DNA from 3 places in the Thermus sediminis genome. Region 3 is predicted to be linked to each of the others. Evidence: riboswitches for the same ligand, from Rfam matches in the RefSeq annotation. Region 3 holds a riboswitch; each other region holds the start of a gene.
The links. Region 3 has a riboswitch for cobalamin ahead of ATI37_RS01440 (ABC transporter substrate-binding protein). Riboswitches for the same ligand answer to the same signal wherever they lie in the genome.

Region 1: it holds a riboswitch for cobalamin, as region 3 does, so the genes downstream of both, ATI37_RS10745 (HoxN/HupN/NixA family nickel/cobalt transporter) here and ATI37_RS01440 (ABC transporter substrate-binding protein) in region 3, are expected to answer to the same signal.
Region 2: it holds a riboswitch for cobalamin, as region 3 does, so the genes downstream of both, ATI37_RS10890 (acyl-CoA thioesterase) here and ATI37_RS01440 (ABC transporter substrate-binding protein) in region 3, are expected to answer to the same signal.

Annotation. Positions count from the first base shown of each region.
Region 1 covers NZ_QURO01000004.1:1,883,024-1,889,603, forward strand. Annotated here, with positions in the region: gene ATI37_RS10725 (precorrin-2 C(20)-methyltransferase) at 1-226, opposite strand, end outside; gene cbiE (precorrin-6y C5,15-methyltransferase (decarboxylating) subunit CbiE) at 211-1,443, opposite strand; gene ATI37_RS10735 (precorrin-8X methylmutase) at 1,444-2,142, opposite strand; gene ATI37_RS10740 (cobalt-precorrin-5B (C(1))-methyltransferase) at 2,135-3,235, opposite strand; gene ATI37_RS10745 (HoxN/HupN/NixA family nickel/cobalt transporter) at 3,232-3,900, opposite strand; cobalamin riboswitch at 4,003-4,142, opposite strand; gene ATI37_RS10750 (histidine phosphatase family protein) at 4,177-4,716, opposite strand; gene cobT (nicotinate-nucleotide--dimethylbenzimidazole phosphoribosyltransferase) at 4,881-5,903, shown strand; gene ATI37_RS10760 (hypothetical protein) at 6,131-6,580, opposite strand, start outside.
Region 2 covers NZ_QURO01000004.1:1,905,606-1,912,185, reverse strand. Annotated here, with positions in the region: gene ATI37_RS10900 (ribonucleoside-diphosphate reductase subunit alpha) at 1-778, opposite strand, end outside; gene ATI37_RS10895 (ribonucleotide-diphosphate reductase subunit beta) at 788-1,759, opposite strand; gene ATI37_RS10890 (acyl-CoA thioesterase) at 1,743-2,120, opposite strand; adenosylcobalamin (AdoCbl) riboswitch at 2,234-2,377, opposite strand; gene ATI37_RS10885 (antibiotic biosynthesis monooxygenase family protein) at 2,668-2,985, shown strand; gene ATI37_RS10880 (DUF3386 family protein) at 2,978-3,610, shown strand; gene ATI37_RS10875 (heme/hemin ABC transporter substrate-binding protein) at 3,607-4,515, shown strand; gene ATI37_RS10870 (FecCD family ABC transporter permease) at 4,601-5,632, shown strand; gene ATI37_RS10865 (ATP-binding cassette domain-containing protein) at 5,625-6,476, shown strand.
Region 3 covers NZ_QURO01000004.1:138,361-144,940, reverse strand. Annotated here, with positions in the region: gene ATI37_RS01470 (serine hydrolase domain-containing protein) at 1-358, opposite strand, end outside; gene ATI37_RS11555 (hypothetical protein) at 415-552, shown strand; partial or broken gene ATI37_RS01465 (hypothetical protein) at 560-897, opposite strand; gene ATI37_RS01460 (SDR family oxidoreductase) at 998-1,735, opposite strand; gene ATI37_RS01455 (hypothetical protein) at 1,789-2,121, opposite strand; gene ATI37_RS01450 (ABC transporter ATP-binding protein) at 2,102-2,854, opposite strand; gene ATI37_RS01445 (FecCD family ABC transporter permease) at 2,841-3,869, opposite strand; gene ATI37_RS01440 (ABC transporter substrate-binding protein) at 3,866-4,720, opposite strand; cobalamin riboswitch at 4,854-5,012, opposite strand; gene ATI37_RS01435 (zinc-binding dehydrogenase) at 5,087-5,995, shown strand; gene ATI37_RS01430 (Rossmann-fold NAD(P)-binding domain-containing protein) at 5,992-6,580, opposite strand, start outside.

The DNA.
Region 1 (6,580 bases), 1.7 Mb from region 3:
CCCGCCTGGCCTCCTCCCGCCTTTCCCCCTCGCTCCCCGTGAAGAGGGGAAGGGGGAGGAGGGGCTTGCCCTCGGGGATGTGGGCCCGGGCGATGCGGAGGGCGAGGGGTTCCCGGTCCGCCTCCTTGGGGTAGAAGAGGACGGGGAGGCTCTGGATGAGCCTGAGGGCCTTCAGGGTGAGGAGTTCCGGGTCCCCCGGGCCCACGCCAATCAGGTAGAGCCGCATCCCGCCTCCTTCCGCACCGCGAGGAGCGTGGTGGGGTTTTGCGCCTCCAGGCGGTGGTAGCCCAGGAGGGGCACCACCCGGCTCGCCTGCACCTGGAAGCCCTCCAAGGGGAGGCCCGTTCCCTTGAGGAAGGCGTAGGCGGCGGCCAGGTTTTCCAGGGTGATGGCGGCCACTACCAGCCTTCCCCCGGGCCTCAGGGCCTCCAGGCTCCTCTCCAGGATGGCGGGGAGCTCCCCCCCGCTTCCTCCCACGAAGACCGCGTCCGGGGCGGGCAGGCCCTCCAGGGCCCCGGGGGCCTCCCCCCGGACCAGGGTGAGGTTGTGGGCCCCGTGGCGGCGGGCGTTCTCCAGGATGTGGGGCCAGGACTCCGGGTTCTTCTCCACGGCGTAGACCTGGCCCAAGGGGGCGAGCCTCGCCGCCTCGATCCCCACGCTCCCCGTTCCCGCCCCGATGTCCCAGAGCACCCCGTCCGGGGGAAGGCCCAGGAGGCCCAGGGCCAGGAGGCGCACCTCCCGCTTGGTGATGAGGCCCTTTTTGGGCATGCGCCGCTCGAAGGCCTCGTCGGGGAAGAAGCCGAGGCGGGAGGGCAGGGGCCCTTTGGCCTCCAGGATGAGGACGTTGGGGTCCAGGAAGGCCTCCCGGGCCAGGGCCTCGAGGCCCTCGAAGCTCCGCACCCTCTCCTCCGCCTCCCCCAGGCGCTCGGCCACATGGGCCCGGAAAGGCCCCGCCCCCATCTGCAAAAGGGCCTCGGCGATGCGGTTTGGGCTGTTCTCGGGGTCGGTGTAGACCACGGAGAGGGGGGAGAGGGCGATCTCCAGGAGCGTCCCCCCCAGGGGCCTCCCGTGGAGGGAGAAGAGCCGGGCTCCGTCCCAGGGTAGCCCGAGCCTCGCGAAGGCCTCCTGGAAGGCCGTGGGGGCGGGGTGGACCTCAGCCTCGGGGAAGCGCTCCAAGACCCTCTTGCCGATGCCGTAGAAGAGGGGGTCCCCCGAGGCCAGGAAGGCCACCGCCCTCCCCTCCCGCGCCCGGGCCTCCGCCAGGTCCAGGAGGGGCTCCAAGGGGCCCCGGATGGCCACCCTCTCCCCCTGGTGCTCGGGGAAGTGGGCCAGGTGCCTCGCCCCTCCGATGAGGACCTCCGCCTCCGCCACCCGCCTCAGGGCGGCGAGGCTTAAGGCCTCCCTGCCCCTCGCCCCCAGGCCGATGAGGTAGACCCTGCCCATCTAGCCCTCCCTCCCCGCCCCAGAGGTGTCCACGCCCCCGTCTGCGGCCAGGCGGATGAGGGCGTGGAGGGCGGCCACCACCAGCGTGGACCCTCCCTTCCGCCCCAGGGTGACGATCCAGGGCACGCCCGAAGCCATGAGGGCCTCCTTGGCCTCCAGCACGTTCACGAAGCCCACGGGCATCCCCAGGACCAGGGCGGGCTGGGCCCCCCGCCCTATGGCCCCCACCAGGGCCAGGAGGAAGGTGGGGGCGTTCCCCACCCCCACGATGGCCCCCTCCAGGAGTCCCTGCTCCTCGGCGTAGTCCACGGCGGCCTCGGCCCGGGTTCCCCCCGTGGCCTTGGCCCTTTGGACCACCTCGGGGTGGGAGAGGAGCTCCACCACCTCGTTGCCGAAGAGGGCGAGCCTCTCTGGGTTCAGGCCGCAGGCGATCATCCGGGCGTCCACCAGGATGCGGGCGCCCCCCTTCAGGGCCTCAAGCCCCGCCTCCACCGCCCCTGGGCTGAAGCGGGTGAGCTCCTTGAACTGGAAGTCGGCGGTGGCGTGGATCATCCGGCGCACCACGGGCCACTCCAAGGGCGAGAAGCCGTGGGGCCCGGCCTCCTCGTCCACCATGCGGAAGCTCGCCTCCTCTATGGCCCGCCCCTTGGCCGTCATCTGGTGGGCGGGGTTTTTCTGGGACTGGATCAGGTCATCCACGGTAGGCCTCCCGGTCCGGCCAGGCGGCAAGGCACCGCCCCTCATCAAAGTCCGTGAGGGCCACGCTCACCGCGGGCCTCTCCCCGATGTAGGCCTGGAGCCTCTCCTGGGCCAGCCGGACCAGATTCACAAAGAAGGGCTCCAACCCCTCCTCCAAGGCAAGCTCCAGGAAGCGGCGGGCGGTGGTGGCCCCTTCCGCTTCCCGCAAGGCCCTGGGGCTCGCCCCGGCCTCCCGGAGGAGCCTCTGGAGGAGGTCCCGGTTCACCTCGCCCCCGGCGGCGTGGGTCATCGTCTTCCCGTCGGCCATCTTGGAGATCTTGCCGATCATGCCCACGATCCGCACCAGGGCGATCCCCACCTTCCTCGCCGCCTTGAGGACGTCCCCCACGAAGTCCCCCATCTCGATGAAGGCCATCTCCGGCAGGTGGGGGAGGAGCCTCTGGGCGAAGCGCTCGCTCTTGCCCCCGGTGGTGGCGGCGATCTCCAGGAGGCCGTTTGCCCGGGCCACCCCCACGGCCTGGACCACGCTCATGCGGAAGGCGCTGGTGGAGTAGGGCTTCACCACCCCTGTGGTCCCCAGGACGGAGAGCCCCCCGAGAACCCCAAGCCTGGGGTTGAGGGTCCTTTTGGCCAGCTCCTCCCCCCCGGGGATGGCGATGGTGATGGCGAGGGGTCTCGCCGTCACCTCCCGCACCGCCTCCCAGATCATGCGCCGGGGCACGGGGTTGATGGCGGGCTCCCCCACGGGAACCCCGAGGCCCGGTTTGGTCACGACCCCTACCCCCTCGCCCCCCTCCAGCCGGTCCTCGCTGGCCGGGCGCACGAAGGCCTGGATCTCCGCCCCGTGGGTCACGTCGGGGTCGTCCCCTGCGTCTTTGATCATCCCCACCAGGACCCCGTCCCCCTTCCTCTCCAGGCGGAACACGGAAAAGGGCTGCCGCCAGCCTGCGGGGAGCCAGATGTCCACCTCCTTGGGGGCCTCCCCCAGCAGGGCCAGGGCGGCGGCCTTGGCCGCAGCGGCGGCGTTGGCCCCGGTGGTGAAGCCGATGCGGCTTCCCCTCTTGTCCCGGGGCGGGGGGTAGGGGTGGCTCATGCCGGCCTCAACGCGTAGGCCCTAAGGCCCAGGAGGAAGAGGAAGAGGCCTAGGCCCAGGGGCAGGGCCAGGGCCTCGAGGTCCAGGGCCACGAGCTCCGCCAGGGCCAGGCCCAGGCTCAGGAAGACCACCGCCCACCCCAGGGCGCGGCTTGCCCTTTGGGCCCGCCTCGAGTCCCGGGCCAGGTTCTGCAGGCGGCTCGCCAGGAGCCCGTCCACCCCGTCCACGAGCAGCATCCCCAGGGTGAAGAGGAGGCCCAGGCGCAGGGGGGAGAGCTCGGCGGCGAGGGCCAGGGCGGAGAGCTGGCTCGCCGTCTCAAACCCCAGGCCAAAGAGGACCCCGAGGAGGAGGGGGTTGAGGAGGGGAAGGCGGGGAGGGGGGGGCTTCCCCACGGCCCCTTCCCTTAGGAGGCGGTGGAGGTTTAGCCCCGCCACCAGGAGGAGGAGAAGGGCAGGGAGGTGGAGGGCCTCCAGGTCCACCCGTTGGAGGAGGGCCGCTGCCGGGAAGGCCAGGAGGGTGACGATGGCCCCATGCCCCAGGGCGAAGAGAAGGCCCACATAGGGGGAAGGGCGCACCCGGGCCAGGCCGTCCACCGCCGCCAGGTGGTCGGGGTCTACCCCGTGGCGCATCCCCAGGGCCACGGCCAGGAGGTCTAGCCCGCTCATGGGGTACCTGCCTTTGGGGCTGAGAGGATAGGCTCTAACCGGAAACCGGCTCCTTTCATCCTTGCCTCCTTTCGCCCCTGCTCGGGGGCAGGTGAGGCGCGCGCCGGGGCGGGCATTCGGGCTTCCGGCCAAGAGGCTAGGGCCTGGCGTTGGGGCCGGTTACCGTTGCGGCACAGCGCCGGACTTTCACCGGTCTTCCCCCTTTGTTGCCCCAGGGCATCCGGGCCCTGGGGCACCCCGGCCGCGTGGGCCCCTCTGGGGGGCTTGGCCCTCTTTCTACTCCTGGCCTGCGCCCCTGTCAACCCCGGGGCCGAGCCGGTCCAGGACCCGCCTGGGCCAGTCCACCACCAGGGCGCTCCCCAAAGGGACTAGGCCGTCCTCCCCCAGGGCCCGAAGGACGGCCCGGATCACCCCGCCGTGGGTGAAGAGGAGGGCAGGGGCCTGAAGGCTTTCCAAGAAGAGGAAAACCCGCTCCTGAAAGGCGGAAAGGCTTTCCCCTCCCGGGGGAGAGAAACCTTGGAAGCGGAGCATGGCCTCCTTGTGGACGGGGTCCAGCCCTTCCCAGAGGGCCCCCTCGAGGGCCCCGAAGTGGATCTCCCTGAGGGCCCGGGTGGCCTCTGGGCGGAAGCCCGCAAGCTCCGCCGTCAGGAGGGCCCGCCTGAGGTCGGAGCTGTAGGCGGGGAGGGGCGGGAGGAGGCCCTTTAGGGCCCGGGCCTGGGCCTCGCCCTCGGGGGTAAGGGGGAGGTCCGTCCAGCCGAGAAGCCTCCCCTCCCGATTCCAAAGGGTCTCCCCGTGGCGCACGAGCCAAAGCTCCATGCCCATAGCCTACCCCACCTGGCCGGGGCCTCGGGCCTCCGGCTCCCGAAGCGCCCCGGGGGCCCCAAGCGGGAGGGAGGAGGGGCGGGTCTACCCTACCCAGGGCCCTTGCCCCCTAGAGGCGGGCCCGGACATGGAGGGGCGCTATGTTAATATAGGCCTTCATGGAACGCCCAAGGGTTCCAGTGGAGCTTCCAGAGGCCCAGGCCCGCATGGACCAGCTCACCAAGCCTCCCCGCTCCCTGGGCTTCCTGGAGGAGGTGGCCCTCCGCCTCGCCGCCATCCAGGGCCGGGTGAAGCCGGAGCTTGGCCCTGGGGCCGTGGTGGTCTGCGCCGCCGACCACGGGGTGGTGGCCGAGGGGGTCTCCGCCTACCCCCAGGAGGTGACCCGGCAGATGGTCCTGAACTTCCTCCAAGGAGGGGCCGCCATCAACCAGTTCGCCCGGGTGGCGGACTGCGAGGTCTACGTGCTGGACGTGGGGGTCATGGGGGAGCTTCCCGACCACCCCAGGCTCCTTAAGGCCAAGGTGCGGGAGGGGACCGCCAACCTGGCCCAGGGCCCCGCCATGGCCCCGGAGGAGGCGGAAAGGGCCCTCCTGGCGGGCCGGGAGGCGGCCAGGCGGGCCCTGGAGGCGGGGGCCACCGTGCTGGCCGCGGGGGACATGGGCATCGGCAACACCACCGCGGCTTCCGCCCTGACGGCCGCCCTTCTCGGCCTCCCTCCCGAGGCCGTGGTGGGCCGGGGGACGGGGGTGGGGGAGGAGGGCTTAAGGCGGAAGCGGGAGGCGGTGGCGAGGGCCCTGGCCCGCCTCCGGCCTGGGATGGGGCCCCTCGAGGTGGCCAGCGAGGTGGGGGGGCTGGAGCTTTTGGCCATCGCCGGGATCTACCTGGAAGGGGCGGAGTGGGGGGTGCCCCTGGTCCTGGACGGCTTTCCCGTCTCCGCGGGCTTCCTCCTGGCGAGCCGCCTAGACCCCAGGGTCCTCCCCTACGCCTTCGCCGGCCACCTCTCCCGGGAGCCCGGGCACCGGGCGGTCCTGGAGGCCCTGGGCCTCAGGCCCCTCTTGGACCTGGACCTGGCCCTGGGGGAGGGGACGGGGGCGGTCCTGGCCATGCCCCTCCTCCGGGCGGCGGCCCGGATCCTCCACATGGCCACCTTCACCGAGGCGGGGGTGAGCCCCGGGAGCTGATGCCTTTTCTTCCCGTTTCCCTCGCTTGCCGGCTCAGAAAAACCTCCCGGGAACCCTTTGCCGGGGCCCCCATGCTGGCTTGGGCCAGCATGGGGCGGCGTGACGCCCCCCAAAGCCCCAACCCAGGTATCCTGCGCTCTAAAAGCTGGACGTGGGCCCTTGGCTGGTGGCCGGGGCGGGATGGAAGGGGGCCCGGGCGCTAGCCCGGGCCCCAAGGGGAATACCCCCTAGAGGTTCCGCACCACCACGAAGAGCCCTAGGGCGAAGTAGAAGAGGAACCACCCCACCAGGAGCCGGACCCCGAGGTCGCCGAACCGCTCCACTCCTGCCGAGGGGTCAGCCCCTTGGGGCTTCTGGCCGGAGGCGTAGAGGACCTGGGCCAGGTAGACGATGACGGGGACCGCGGCGATCCCGGTGGCCACGAAGAAGAGGATGGAGCCCCAGTCCCAAACGTACGGATAACCCATGGCGGAGTAGCCCAGCCGGCCCAGGGCCGAGGCCCGCATGCCCTCCCGGAGGACACCCACCACTAGGAGGGCCAGCAGGTAGAGGCCCAGGGTTCCCAAGGCCCCCTCCATCCGGGCCCTGGCGCTATGCCCGTAGAAGACCAGGGCCACGGCCGCCACCACCAGGAGGATGGGAAGGGTGAGGCCCACCTCGGCGCCCTGGGTGAGGGC
Region 2 (6,580 bases), 1.8 Mb from region 3:
TCTCCGTGCAGAGGTTGCTAGCCCAGATGCGCAGGCCTAGCTCCCGGAAGACCTGGGGCATGCCCCGGTGGGCGGCGTCCCGGAAGAAGAGGTAGGGGATCCCCGCCTCAAAGCGGGACTTGAGGATCTTGGCCCAGACCTCCCGCTTCCTCCCATCCCCCGCCACCATGGCCTCCATCCAACGGTCGGGGATGGACACCCCCCAGAAGAGGGACTGGACCTCGCTCCCCTCCCGCTGGATGCGGAACCACTCCTCCAGGTCCGGGTGCTCCACGTCCAGGTAGGCGGCGCACTGGCCCCTGCGGGTGGAGCCCTGGTTGAAGACCTCGATGACCCGGTCAAAGAGGCCGGCGAAGGCGTAGGAGCCGTTGCTCTCCCCGTTGTCCCGGATGGGGGCCCCCCGGGGGCGCAGGGCCCCCAGGTAGACGGAGGTCCCGCCCCCCTGCTTGCTCATCATCCCCACCTCGGCCACCGCCCGGAGGATGGAGGCGGTGTCGTCCTCCACGTAGGTCCCGTAGCAGGAGATGGGAAGGCCCCGCCGGAGGCCGTAGTTGGCCCAGACCGGGGTGGAGAGGGAGTAGTACCCCCGGGCCATGTACCTCTGGAACTTCTCGGAGAAACCAGGGATACCCGTGAGGGCCTCGGCCCGGTCCCCGATCTCCTTCACCCGGGCCTCCACCGTGACCCCGGGGAGGAGGTAACCCCGGGCCATGTAGACCCGGGTGTGCTCGTTGGCCCAGTACCAGGGTTCGTACCCTTTGCGCAAGGTAGCTTTCATGGATTCCTCCTAGAAGAGCTCTTCGGGATCAAAGGCCTTCACCCTCCTGGCGTAGGCCACACTGCGCTTGTTGAAGAAGTCCACGTCTTTGTCCGAAAGAAGTTCCAGGGCAAACCACTCCACGTCCCGCAGGAGGTCCTGGCGCACCCGGAAGGGCGGGGGAAGCCCGTGGAGGGCCAGAACCTGGTTGTACCGGTCCTTGACGAACTCCAAAACCTCCTCCCCCCGAACCCAAGGCACATCCCCCCTGGCGAAGATCCAGTCCAAAAGGGCCTCTTCGGCGCGAAAAAGCCCTTCTGCTGCCCGGAGGGCCTCCTCGGCAAACCCCTCCCCGAAGACCTCGGGCCGCTCCTCCTTGAGGAGGCGGAGGAGCTCTACCCCGAAAAGCCCGTGGATGTTCTCCTCTTTGCTGGTGGCCTCCACCGCGTTGGCGATGCCCTTGAAGCGGTTGCCGCGGCGGTTTAGGGCCATAAGGGCGTAGAACTGGGAGAAGAGGGAGATGTGCTCCACGAAGGCGGAGAAGAGGAGGAGGGAAAGGGCGTACTCCCCTAGGGAGGCGTTCCTGGAACGGGCCAGGACCCCCTCCAGGGCCCCCGCCCGTTCCCTTAGGGGAGGAGCCTCTTCCAGGTACCGGCTGAACAGATCCCCCAGGCCCAGGAGGTCCAAGAGGTGGGCGTAGGCGTTGGCGTGGCGCACCTCGCTCTCGGCGAAGGTCATGCCCACCTCGGCCACCTCGGGCTTGGGGAAGCGCTCGTACAGGCGGGCCCAGAAGAGCTTCACAGAGAGCTCCACCTGGGCGATGGCGAGGAGGGAGCGCTCCACCAGGCCCCGCACCGGGGGATCGGAGAGGGCGTAGTCCTGGACATCGGCGCTGTAGCTGAACTCGGTGTGGACCCAGTAGCTGTGGCGGATGGCGTCCCGGAAGCGCAGAAGCCCCGGGTACTCGTAAGGGCGGTAGGCCCGCCTAGGCTCCGTGAGCATCCCCCACCTCCAGGGGCGGCACCGGGGCAGGTCTTCCCGCCTCGTCCAGGGCTACGAGGACGAAACCCCCCTTGGCCGCCAAATAGGAAGCCTCCCTCTCGGAGACCGGCTCCACCCACATCTCCACCTCCACCCGCATGGAGGTGCGCCCCACCCCCACCACCCGGGCCACCAGCTCCACGATGGAGCCTAGGGGGACAGGGCGCTTGAAGTCCACTGCGTCCGCGTGCACCGTCACCACCTTCCTCTTGGCGTGGCGGGTAGCGGCCACGAAGGCCGCCTGGTCCATCCAGGCCAGGACCGTGCCGCCGAAGAGCGTTCCGTAGTGGTTGGTCTCCCCAGGGAATACGGGGTAGACCATGCGCGTTTCCCGCACACAAACCTCCTTAAGGGGCAAAGCGCCTCTCCTAAGCCAAAGGCCGAAGGCCTAACGCCGCTTGTTGGGGAAGCTTGGTCCTAAGGTCCCACAGGCATCACCACCTTCACCCTTGCCTCGAGGGCTACGGGGCAGGACCGCGAGGCGGGTACTCGGGCTTCCGGCCTGGGGCCGGTTACCGTTGCGGGACAGCGCCGGACTCTCACCGGACTTCCCCCGCCGCCAGAGGCGTCCAGGCCTGTCGGCCTGGCCCCGCGGCCAGGACACCCCAGGTCTTGGGCGTCCTGGGGGTGAGGCTACAACCCCTTGGGGCCACCTGTCAACGCCCCCCCTCCCCCCCGCCAACCTAGTGCCTGGGCTGGGGAAGCGGACCGGCAAAACCCCCAGGGCCCCCAGGTGGCCCCAGGCAGGGATGGGGGGCTTGGTCCTCCGCGAAAGTGGGACTAGTTATCCCTCTCAATCTTGTAAAATCCGACCGGGATACTTGACATTTTTGCCCCCCTGCCCTACCCTGGGGTCCAGGAGGTGAGGGGTGTTCGTGACCATGAACCGCATCCCCGTCAGGCCGGAGTACCGGGAGAGCTTTGAGGAGGCCTTCCGCCAAAGGGCCCGCCTGGTGGACCAGGCGCCGGGGTTCCTGCGCAACCTGGTCCTTAGGCCCAAGGACCCCGGGGACCCCTACATCGTCCTGACCTTCTGGGAGAGCGAGGCCGCCTTCCTGGCCTGGACCCAAAGCCCCGCCTTCCGCGAGGGGCACGCCAGGGGCACCCTCCCCAAGGAGGCCTTCCTCGGGCCCAGCCGGCTGGAGGCTTTCACCGCCATTCTGGACTCGGAGGTGCAGGATGCCTAAGCCACCCCCGGAGGCGCCCCCCGCCTGGGCCCTCCTCAGGGAAGCCCGGGAGCGCATCTACACCCTTCCCCCGGACTTCCCTGGCTTCCGGGCCAGGCTGGCCTTCCACTGGCAGGGTATCTGGCAGTGGGGCGAGGTGGCGGCTTGGGGCTTCGCCCCAGAGGTGCACCTCACGGCCAACGCCAAATCCTTGGCTGAGAGGGAACTGGCTTCCCTCTTGGGCCACCGTCGCCCCATCCCCTTTGACCAGGGGGAGGGAAGGTGGCCCATGCGGCTTGTGGAGGAGGGGCCCTTGGGGGCGCGGATCGCCCTGGAGGATCCCTTCCGTTCGCAGCTTTGGGTTAGGAATGGGCGCATCGCCCTCATCCAGCGGCACCTGGATGGGGAGATCCTCCGCATCCACCTGCTCTCTTGGAGAGAAACCGATGACGGGCGGCTTCTGCCCCACCGCTTCCTCCGCGTCCACCAAGACCTCCGGGGACGGGTTTGCCGGGTGGGAGTTTACCGGGACGAGTACGCCTTGGTGGGCCCCTACTGGCTGCCCAGGGAGCGGGAGGTGGTGGCGGAGGGGGAAGGCCTAGACAGCCTAGTCCTGCGTATGGAGGAAATGGAGGTGCGAGGATGAAGCGCAAGGCTTTCGGACTTTTGGCGGCCTTGGCCACCTTGGCCTGGGCCCAACCCTACCGGGTGGTGGACGCCACGGGCAGGGAGGTGGTGGTGCCTTCCACGCAGCGCATCGTCAGTCTGGACGGCATCACCACGGAGATCCTCTTCGCCGTGGGGGTTGGGGACCAGGTGGTGGGGCGGGACGACTCCAGCTACTACCCCCCGGAGGTGCTCCAGCGGCCCAGTGTGGGCTACCAGTTCCGCCTTTCCGCCGAAGGGATCCTCTCCTTACGACCCACCTTAGTCATCGGCCGGGAGGACGTCCGACCACCCCAGGTGGTGGAGCAACTCAGGGCTACGGGGGTGAGCGTGGTCCTGGTTCCCACCGAGCCCACCGTCCAGGGGGCCAAGGCCAAGATCCGCGTGGTGGCCCAGGCCGTGGGCCGGGGAACCCGGGGGGAGGAGCTCGTGCGGAGGTTGGAGCGGGACCTCCTAGCCCTCGAGGCCTTCAAGGCCCAGCAGGCCCCCAAGGGCAAGTTGCGAGCCCTTTTCCTCTACATGCGGGGTCCCCAGACGCTCTTCGTATGCGGGGAGGGGGCTACGCCCGTGGGCATGATGATCCTAGCAGGCTTGGAAAACGCGGCCAAGGGAATCCGGGAGTGCCGGCCTATGACCCCAGAAAGCGTGGTGGCGGCGAGGCCAGACGTCATCGTCACCTTCAAGAAGGGCCTGGATTCCGTTGGGGGCCTTTCGGGTCTCCTTCGCCTCCCTGGGATCGCGCAAACCCCTGCAGGGCAGAGAGGGAAGGTGGTGGCCATGGACGACCTCTACCTGGGCTCCTTCGGCCCCAGGGCAGGCAAGGCGGCCCTAGACCTGTTCCGGGCCGCTTACCTTCAGGAGGGATTTGTGGAGGTGGCACCGTGAGGTCCTACCTCAAAGGCATCCTCTTGCCCTTCCTCTTGGGCAAGCCTGCGCCCGAGGGGCTAGAAGCCGTCTTCAAGGCAATCCAATGACCTCAGCTACCGTACCCCACCACCTTCAGCGTTACCGCAAGGCCCTTTTCTTCTTGGCCTTGCTCCTGCCCTTGGCCTTGCTCCTCGGCCTAGCCCTGGGCGCCTATCCCCTTCCCCCCTTGGCCATCCCCCAGATCCTCCTCCGCGGGGAGGGGGTGGAGTACCAAGTCCTCACGGTCCTCCGCCTACCAAGGGTCCTGGGAGCAGCCCTGGTGGGGGGCCTGCTGGCCCTCGCCGGGGCGGTGCTCCAGGGACTCTTCCGCAACCCCCTAGTGGACCCCGGCCTCATCGGGGTTACCTCCGGAGCCGCTCTGGGGGCGGCTATCTTTATCGTTCTCCTCCCCGGTGCCGGCCCCTTGGAGGTCTACGCCCTCCCCCTCTTTGCCTTCTTGGGGGGGCTTCTGGCCACCCAGGTCCTGTGGCGGATCGCGCGCACACCCCTGGGCACGCAGGTGCTCGTCCTACTCCTTTCGGGCATCGCCCTTAACGCCCTGGTGGGGGCGGCCATCGGCCTCCTCACCTTCCTGGCCACAGAGGAGCAGCTCCGGAGCCTCACCTTCTGGACCCTCGGGGGGTTCTCCGCCGTCACCTGGGCAGTCCTACTCTCAGGCCTCCCCCTGGCCTTCCTAGCCCTGGGCCTCCTCCTCCCCCTGGCCCGTTCCCTCAACGCTCTGGCCCTTGGGGAACGGGAGGCCTTCCACCTGGGGACGGAGCTAGAGACCTTCAAGCGGCGGGCCGTGGCCGGGGCGGCCCTGGGGGTGGGTGTGGCGGTGGCCTTGGCGGGGGGTGTGGGGTTTATCGGCCTGGTGGCCCCCCACCTCTTCCGCCTCCTGGCGGGGCCGGACCACCGCTACCTCCTGCCGGGGGCCGCCCTCCTGGGGGCTACCTTGGCCGTCCTCGCCGACCTCTTGGCCAGAACCGTGGCAGCCCCTGCGGAGGTACCCGTAGGCGTGGTGACAGCCCTCCTGGGCGGTCCCTTTTTTCTCTACCTGGTCCTGCGGTACAAGCGGGAGGTGTACCGTGCTTGAGGCCCAAGGCGTCGGCTATCTGGCCGGGGGGCGCTGGATCCTGAGGAGAGTGGACCTGGCCCTGGGGGAGGGCGAGTTTTTGGCGGTCCTGGGGCCCAACGGCAGCGGCAAGACCACCCTGCTCCGCATCCTGGCAGGGGAGCTGGCCCCCAGCGAGGGGGAGGTGCGCCTCTTCGGGAAACCCCTCCCTGCCTATACCCCTGAGGCCCTAGCCCGCAGACGGGCCGTCCTTTCGCAAAGCCGCCAGCTGAGCTTTCCCTTCACCGCCTACGAGGTGGCCTTCCTGGGCCGGCTCCCCCACATCCGGGGGAGGGAGACCCCGGAGGACCACCGGAAGACCCTCGAGGCCCTGGAGCAGGCTCAGGCCCGTGGCCTCGGCGAGCGCCTCTTCCCAAGCCTATCTGGAGGAGAGGCCATGCGGGTGGAGGCCGCCCGGCTCCTCAGCCAGGAACCCCGGCTCCTCCTCTTGGACGAGCCCACCAACCACCTGGACCCGCGGTATGCCCTAGAGCTCCTCCTCCTCTTCCGGGCCCTGACCCTGGAGGGCAAGGGGGTGGTGGCCGTACTGCACGACCTGAACCTGGCCGGCCTCTTTGCAGACCGTGTGCTCCTCCTGGAAGGGGGGACGGCGCGGGCCTTCGGACCGCCGGAAGCGGTCCTGAGACCCGAGGTCCTGGAACCCGTCTACGGGGTGGCCTTTACCGCCGCGGCCCGGGGGGAGGGACCGCCCTTGCTCTTCCCCACGCCCAAGGCCCCCCGGTCGGCGTCCTCCCCTAAGGGCCTGCCCCTGGGGCCAACCCCTCCCCCGCCCCAGACCCCCGAAAGCGAGGGACGCGGGCGCTGAACCGGGCATCCGCAGCCCTCCTTCTCCCAGCTAGCCGGGGGAGGGGGCAAAACGGGTAGGAGATCCGTGCGGACGCCCACGAGAAGGGGGTTTCAGGCGAGGGG
Region 3 (6,580 bases):
GGAGGAGGTCGTACACCAGGACGGGCCGCCTAAGGGGCTCCCGGACGACCTCTTCCCCCACCTCCCGCCCCACCTGGAGGCGGGAGAAGGCGGGAAGGTACTTCTCCAGGGGGTCCTGGAGGGAAAGCGCCCCCTCCTCCACGAAGGTAAGGGCCAGGGCGGAAACCCAGGGCTTGGTCATGGAGTAGAGGCGGAAGAGGGCGTCCTCCCGCATGGGAAGGCCCTTCTCAGGGTCCAAATGGCCGTACACCTCCAGGAAGGCCACCTCCCCCTCCCGGGCCACCAGGGCCAGGGCCCCAGGGAGCCACCCCTCCTCCACCGCCCGCCTCAGGTAGGCGTCCAGCTTAGAAAACCCCATTCTCCCCTCCTTTTGGCCCCCTTGAGAGAAAAGTGCGGGCCCAGGGCCGGAGGCTCATGGCCAAGGAGGCGCAGGAGGAGGAGCACCGGGGCCCGGAGGATGTCCTCGTGGAGCCAGGCCTCCTCCTCCACCGCCGCGTGGAGAAGCAGGGCCTTTGCCACAGGGCCTCTCTGGACCAGAGGAGGTGGGCGTAAAACCCCTTTAGGTCCACGGGGGCCATCCTACCACCCCGGCGCAGTAGGGGGTCTCCACGAACGCGGGCGGGCTCTCCGGGTAGACCCGCAGCCCGGGAAAGGCCAGGGTTCCCCCCTCCCAGGCGAAGTCCAGGGGATCCACGGGGAGGGGGTAGTGGAGGACCCCTGCCTGGGGAAGGCCCAGCCCCAAAGCCTCCAGGGCCGAGACCCGCCCCACCAGGAGGTAGCGGGCCCGCCTCGGGCCCCGCTCGGTGTAGAGGGCCACCTCCCCCCCAGGTCCAGGAGAAGGGCCCGCCCCTTCACGAAAAGCCTCGCCCTATCCGTCCAGATAGACGTGGGGCCCATCCTCCAGGGAAAGGGCCCGGGTCCCTGGGCGGCAGAAGCCCTGGGAGAAGGGCTTGGTGAGGACCGCCCCGGGCCACCCCTACCGCATCAGGCCTACTCCCTAGGCCAAAGCCGCCCCCACGGTCCTCCCCCCATCCACAAACAGGACCTGGCCAGTGATGAAGCTGGACTCGTCAGAAACGAGGAAAAGCGCGGCGTAGGCCACCTCCAGGGGCTTCCCCGTGCGGCCCAAGGGCGTGGCAGCGATGGCCTTCTCCCGCACCTTCTCCGGCACCTTCTCCGTCATGCGGGTCTCAATGAACCCCGGGGCCAGGGCGTTGACCCGAATCCCGTACCGCCCAAGCTCCAGGGCCAGGGTACGGGTAAGGCCCACCACCCCCGCCTTGGAAGCGGCGTAGTTAGCCTGGCCCAGGTTGCCCAGGTAGACCCTGGAAGACGTGAGAACGATGCTCCCCGCGTTCCTCTCCCGCATGGCCTCACTCGCCGCCTTGGCCACCAGGAAGCTTCCCGTGAGGTTCACCTTGAGGACCAGCTCCCAGTCCTCCAGGGGCATCTTCCAGTGGAAGTTGTCCCGGGTGATCCCCGCGTAGTGCACCACCCCGTCCAGGCGGCCAAAGGCCCTTAGGGCCTCTTGGAAACCCCGCTCCACCGAAAGGGGGTCGGCCACATCCATGACCACGGGCAGGGCCCCCGTAGCCCGGCAGGCGGCCTCGAGGGCCTCCCGGTCCAGGTCGCAGGCCAAAAGCCTCGCCCCCTCCCCCGCAAAGAGCTCCAGGGTGGCCCGGCCGATGCCGTGGGCCGCCCCGGTGATGAGGACCACCTTGTCCCCAAGCCGCATCCGCCACCTCCCCCCAAGACTGCGGCTACAACCGAACGGTCGGTAAAAGCAGCCTACCCCTCCCTTCCCTCCCCTGTCAAGCGCCAAACGTAGTAGGGGGTCTCCACAAAGGGGGGAGGGCCGCCCAAGTAGACCCTGAGCCCCGGGAGGACCAGGGTCTCCCCCTCCCAGGCGAAGTCCAGGGGGTCCACGGGGAGGGGGTAGTGGAGGACCCCCGCCTGGGGAAGGCCCAGCCCCAAAGCCTCCAGGGCCGAGACCCGCCCCACCAGGAGGTAGCGGGCCCGCCTCGGGCCCCGCTCGGTGTAGAGGGCCACCTCCCCCCCCAGGTCCAGGAGAAGGGCCCGCCCCTTCACGAAAAGCCTCGCCCTATCCGTCCAGGTAGACATGGGGCCTACCCCCCAAGGAGGCCACCCGCACCCCCGGGCCGTAGAGGCCTTGCAGAAGGGGCTCTACGAGCACATCCCTCGGCCTCCCTTCGGCCAAAATCCTCCCCTCCCGCAGCACCGCCACCCGGTGGGCCAGGGCCGCCTGGTTGGGGTCGTGGAGGACGGAGAGCACCCCTAGGCCCATCCCGGAAAGGCGCCTCAGCAGGGCCACCACCCCCCCCTGGTGCTCCAGGTCCAAAAAGGTGGTGGGCTCGTCCAGGAGGAGGTACCTGGGCCTCGCCGCCAGGGCCCGGGCCAGGAGGACCCGCTGCCGCTCCCCGCCCGACAAGGTGCCCAGAAGCCTTCCCCGGAAGGCGGAGGCCCCAGCGGCCTCGAGGGCCCACTCCACCGCCTCCCAATCCCCTTTTCCTTCCCTTCCCCAAAGCCCCAGGTGGGGAAGCCGTCCCAGGCGCACCACCTCCTCCACCAAAAGCCCCTCAGGGTAGGGGCCCCCCTGGGGCAGGTAGGCCAGGAGCCGTCCCCGCCCGTAGCTGCTGTGGCGCAAGAGGGGCCGCCCCTCCAAAAGCACCTCCCCCCCCTTGGGGCGGAGAAGCCCCGCCATCACCTTGAGAAGGGTAGACTTCCCCGAGCCGTTGGGGCCGAGAAGGGCCAGCCACTCCCCGGGCCTCAGGGAGAGGTCCACCCCCTTCAGGGCATAGGGCCCCACGATCCCCCTAGCCTCAAGCCCGGCCACGCCGCCTCCACATTAGGTAGAGGAAGAAAGGCCCCCCGAGGAGGGTGGTCACCACCCCTACGGGAAGCTCTGCCGGCCGGGTGAGGGTGCGGGCCAGGAGGTCGGCGAAGCTGAGGAGGACCGCACCCCCCAAGGCGCTCGCGGGGAGGAGAAGGCGGTAGTCCTCCCCCAAAAGCCGCCTCAGGGCGTGGGGGGCCACCAGGCCCACGAAGCCGATGATCCCCGCCTGGGCCACGGCGCTGGCGGTGAGGAGGCTGGCGGCGAGGAGGAGGAGGAGCTTGAGGGCACCCAGGGGAAGGCCCAGGCTCCGCGCCGTCTCCTCCCCCAGCTGGAGGGCATTCAGCACCCGACCCAGGAGGAGGAGGGGGGGCAGGGCGAGGAGGAGGAAGAGGAGGAGGGCCTTCACGGAAGGCCAGCCCAAAAAGGCCAGGTTCCCTAGGGTGTAGGCGAAGACCGCCCGCACCCGGTCCGCGTCCTGCATCATCAGGTAGGTGGTGGCCCCGGTGAAGACGCTCCCCACCACCACCCCCGCCAGGACCAAGTCCAGGGTACGGGCTACCCCCCCAGCCAGGACCAGGGCGAGGAAGGTGGCGAAGAGGGCCCCCACGAAACCGAAAAAGGTAGCGGAAAGGGGCAGATGCTGGAAGACGGCGTGCTGGGCGAAGGCCGGGGAAAGCCCCCCCAGGAGGACGGCCAAAAGGGTGACGGCGAAGGCAGCCCCGGAAGCCGCGCCCATGAGGTAGGGATCGGCCAGGGGGTTGCGGAAAAGCCCCTGGAAGGCCGCCCCCGCCACCCCCAAGGCAGCCCCCACCAGCATCCCCCCCAGGACCCGGGGGAGGCGGAGCTCGGTGACAATGGGGTTCTCCTCCTGTCCCAAAAGGGCCCGGACCACCTCCCCCGGGGAGAGGGCCACCGCCCCCAGGGCCACCCCTAGGACCAAGGCCAGGAGGAGGAGGAGGAGGAGCCAGGAGAAGACCAGGCTCCGCTTAAGGGCCAGGGGCAGGGCTAGGGTCACGGCCTGTGGAAGCAGTCCACCAGGAGCCTGAGGCCCTGGGCCACCCGGGGGCCGGGACGGGAGAGGAGGTTATCCTCCCCCCCTGTGTAGACGCAGATCCGCCCCTGGCGCACGGCGGCGACCCGGTCCCAGCCCGGACGCCTACGGATGCTCTCCAAGGCCCCAGGGTAGGTGGCCACGATCACCTCGGGGTTCCTCTCCAAGACCAGCTCCGGGCTGATCTTGGGGAAGAGGCCGAGCTCCCTGGGAATGATGTTCACCCCCCGGGCCTTCTGAATGAGGACCCCGATGAAGCTCTCCGGACCCACGGTGTAGGGGGTGGGGTCGATCTCGTAGTACACCCGGGGACGGTTCCTGGCGCGGGCAGCCCGGGCTTCCTCAGCGTAAACCTCCCTCTGGATCTGGGCCACCAGGCGCTCGGCCTCCCCCGGGAGGCCCAAAAGCCTTCCCAGGGTGCGCGTCGTCCTGAAGATGTCCTCGTAGGTCTCCGTCCTCACGGCATAGACCGTAAGCCCCGCCCGCTCCAGGGTTTCGTAAAGACGGCCGTACTTGGAGACCAAGACCAGGTCTGGACGCAGGGCGACGATGAGCTCCGGGTTGGGGTTGTACAACCCCCCAGCCTTGGGGAGCCCCTTGACCCTTTCGGGCCAGTCGGAGTAGTCGTCGGTGGCCACGATCCGGTCGCAGGCTCCCAGGGCGCAAACGGTCTCCGTCACCGAGGGGAGCATGGTGACGATGCGCTTCGGGGGGGCCTTCAGGGTAACGGTGCGCCCCAGGTCGTCGGTGACCGTGAGGGGAAACGCCAGGGCTAAAGCCAGGAGAACCGAGAGAAACGCCAGGATTCGCCTCATGCCCACCTCCCTAAAGCCGCTAGGGCCAGGCCCGGGGGAGGTAGGGCAAAACCCCTGCCGGGAGGCAGGGGCTAGGGCCAAAAGGCGCTTCACCCCCACTTCTCCCCCATCCGCGTGAGGTGCCCGCCTTGGGGAAGGGCGGGCGGCCCTGGCAGGCATTCGGGCTTCCGGTCTACGGTGGGAGGCGCGAAGCGGGACCGGTTACCGTTGCGGGACAGCGCCGGACTTGCACCGGACTTCCCCACTTTAAGCCTGGACTACGCGCCCAGGCACCAGGGCAAACGGGACCTGGCTTTGGGGCCCTAGCGGGCCTTGCCCTAAGGCTAGGCCCTCCCCCCACCCCTTGACAAGGGGTAGACTGGCCCCATGCGCGCTTGGGTGCAGGAGGCTTTGGGGGGGGCCATGGTCCTGAAGGAGGTCCCCGAACCCGTTCCGGGCCCAGGAGAGGCGGTAATGGAGGTGGAGGCGGTGGGGCTCAACTTCGCCGACCACCTGGTGCGCCTGGGGGGGTACCTAACCCGGGTCCGCCCCCCCTTCATCCCCGGGATGGAGGCCGTGGGGAGGGTGGGGGATGGGCGGTACGCCGCCCTCGTGCCCCATGGGGCCCTGGCGGAGCGGATGGCCGTGCCGGAGGAGGCCCTCCTTCCGCTCCCTGAGGGCCTTTCCCCAGAGGAGGCCGCCGCCTTCCCCGTCTCCTACCTCACCGCCTACCTGGCCCTAAAGGGGGCGGGGGCGAGGCCCGGGGAGTGGGTCTTGGTCCAAGCGGCGGCGGGGGCCTTGGGCACGGCGGCGGTCCAGGTGGCCAAGGCCCTGGGGCTTCGGGTGCTGGGGGCGGTCTCGAGGGCGGAAAAGCTCCCCCTGGTCCAGGCCCTGGGGGCGGATGGGGTAGCCACCTACGAGGCCCTTCCGGAAAGGGTGCGGGAAGTGGGGGGCGTGGACCTCGTCTTGGAGGTGCGGGGCAAGGTGGTGGAGGAGAGCCTGGGCTTCCTCAGGCCCAAGGGGCGCCTGGTCTACATCGGGGCCGCGGAGGGGGAGGTGGCCCCCATCCACCCCCTGGGCCTCATGCGCAAGAACCTGGCCGTCCTGGGCTTCTGGCTCGCCCCTCTCCTCCGGGAAAGGCCCCTCCTGGAGGAGGCCCTGGCCTTCCTCCTCCCCCGGGTGGGAAAGGGGATAAGGCCCGTGGTGGGGGCGGTCTTCCCCTTCGCCGAGGCCGAGGCCGCCTTCCAGGCCCTCCTGGACCGGGGCCACATGGGGAAGATCGTGGTCCGCCTCTAGCCCAGGCCCAGGTAGGCCCGGGCCGCCGCCAGGTCAAAGAGGGCGTGGCCCACGCTCTTGAAGAGGACGAACTCCCCCTCGGCCCGCCGGCCCAGGAGGGCCTCCTTTAGGGGGACCACCGGCCTACCCACCCCCTGGAGCTCCCCAGCCTCCAGGAGGGCGTCCTCGGTGTCGCAGTAGAGGGCGGCCCGCGCCAAGAGGGCCTCCGGCACCTCCCGCATATGGGGAAGGTAGGAGCCCACCGCCGCCAGGAAGACCCCAGGGGGAACCCTCTCGGGGAGGACCGGGGTGGGGCTATTCGTGGCGGTGACGAGGAAGGCCACGTCCTCGGGGACCTCCTCCCCCGTCCACTCCACCGCCTCTAGGCCCATCCCTTGGGCCTTTCCCAGGAGGGCCTCCACCCTTTCCCTCCCCCTTCCCCGCACGTAGACCCGGCTCAGGGGAAAGGCCTCGTGGAAGGCCTCGAGGTGGGCCTCCCCCTGGGCCCCGGGGCCCACGAGGAGGAGGGCTCCCTCCCGCTTCGGCGCGAGGACCAGGGCAGCGAGGAGGGAGAGGGCAGCGGTGCGCCTCCTGGTGATCTCCTCC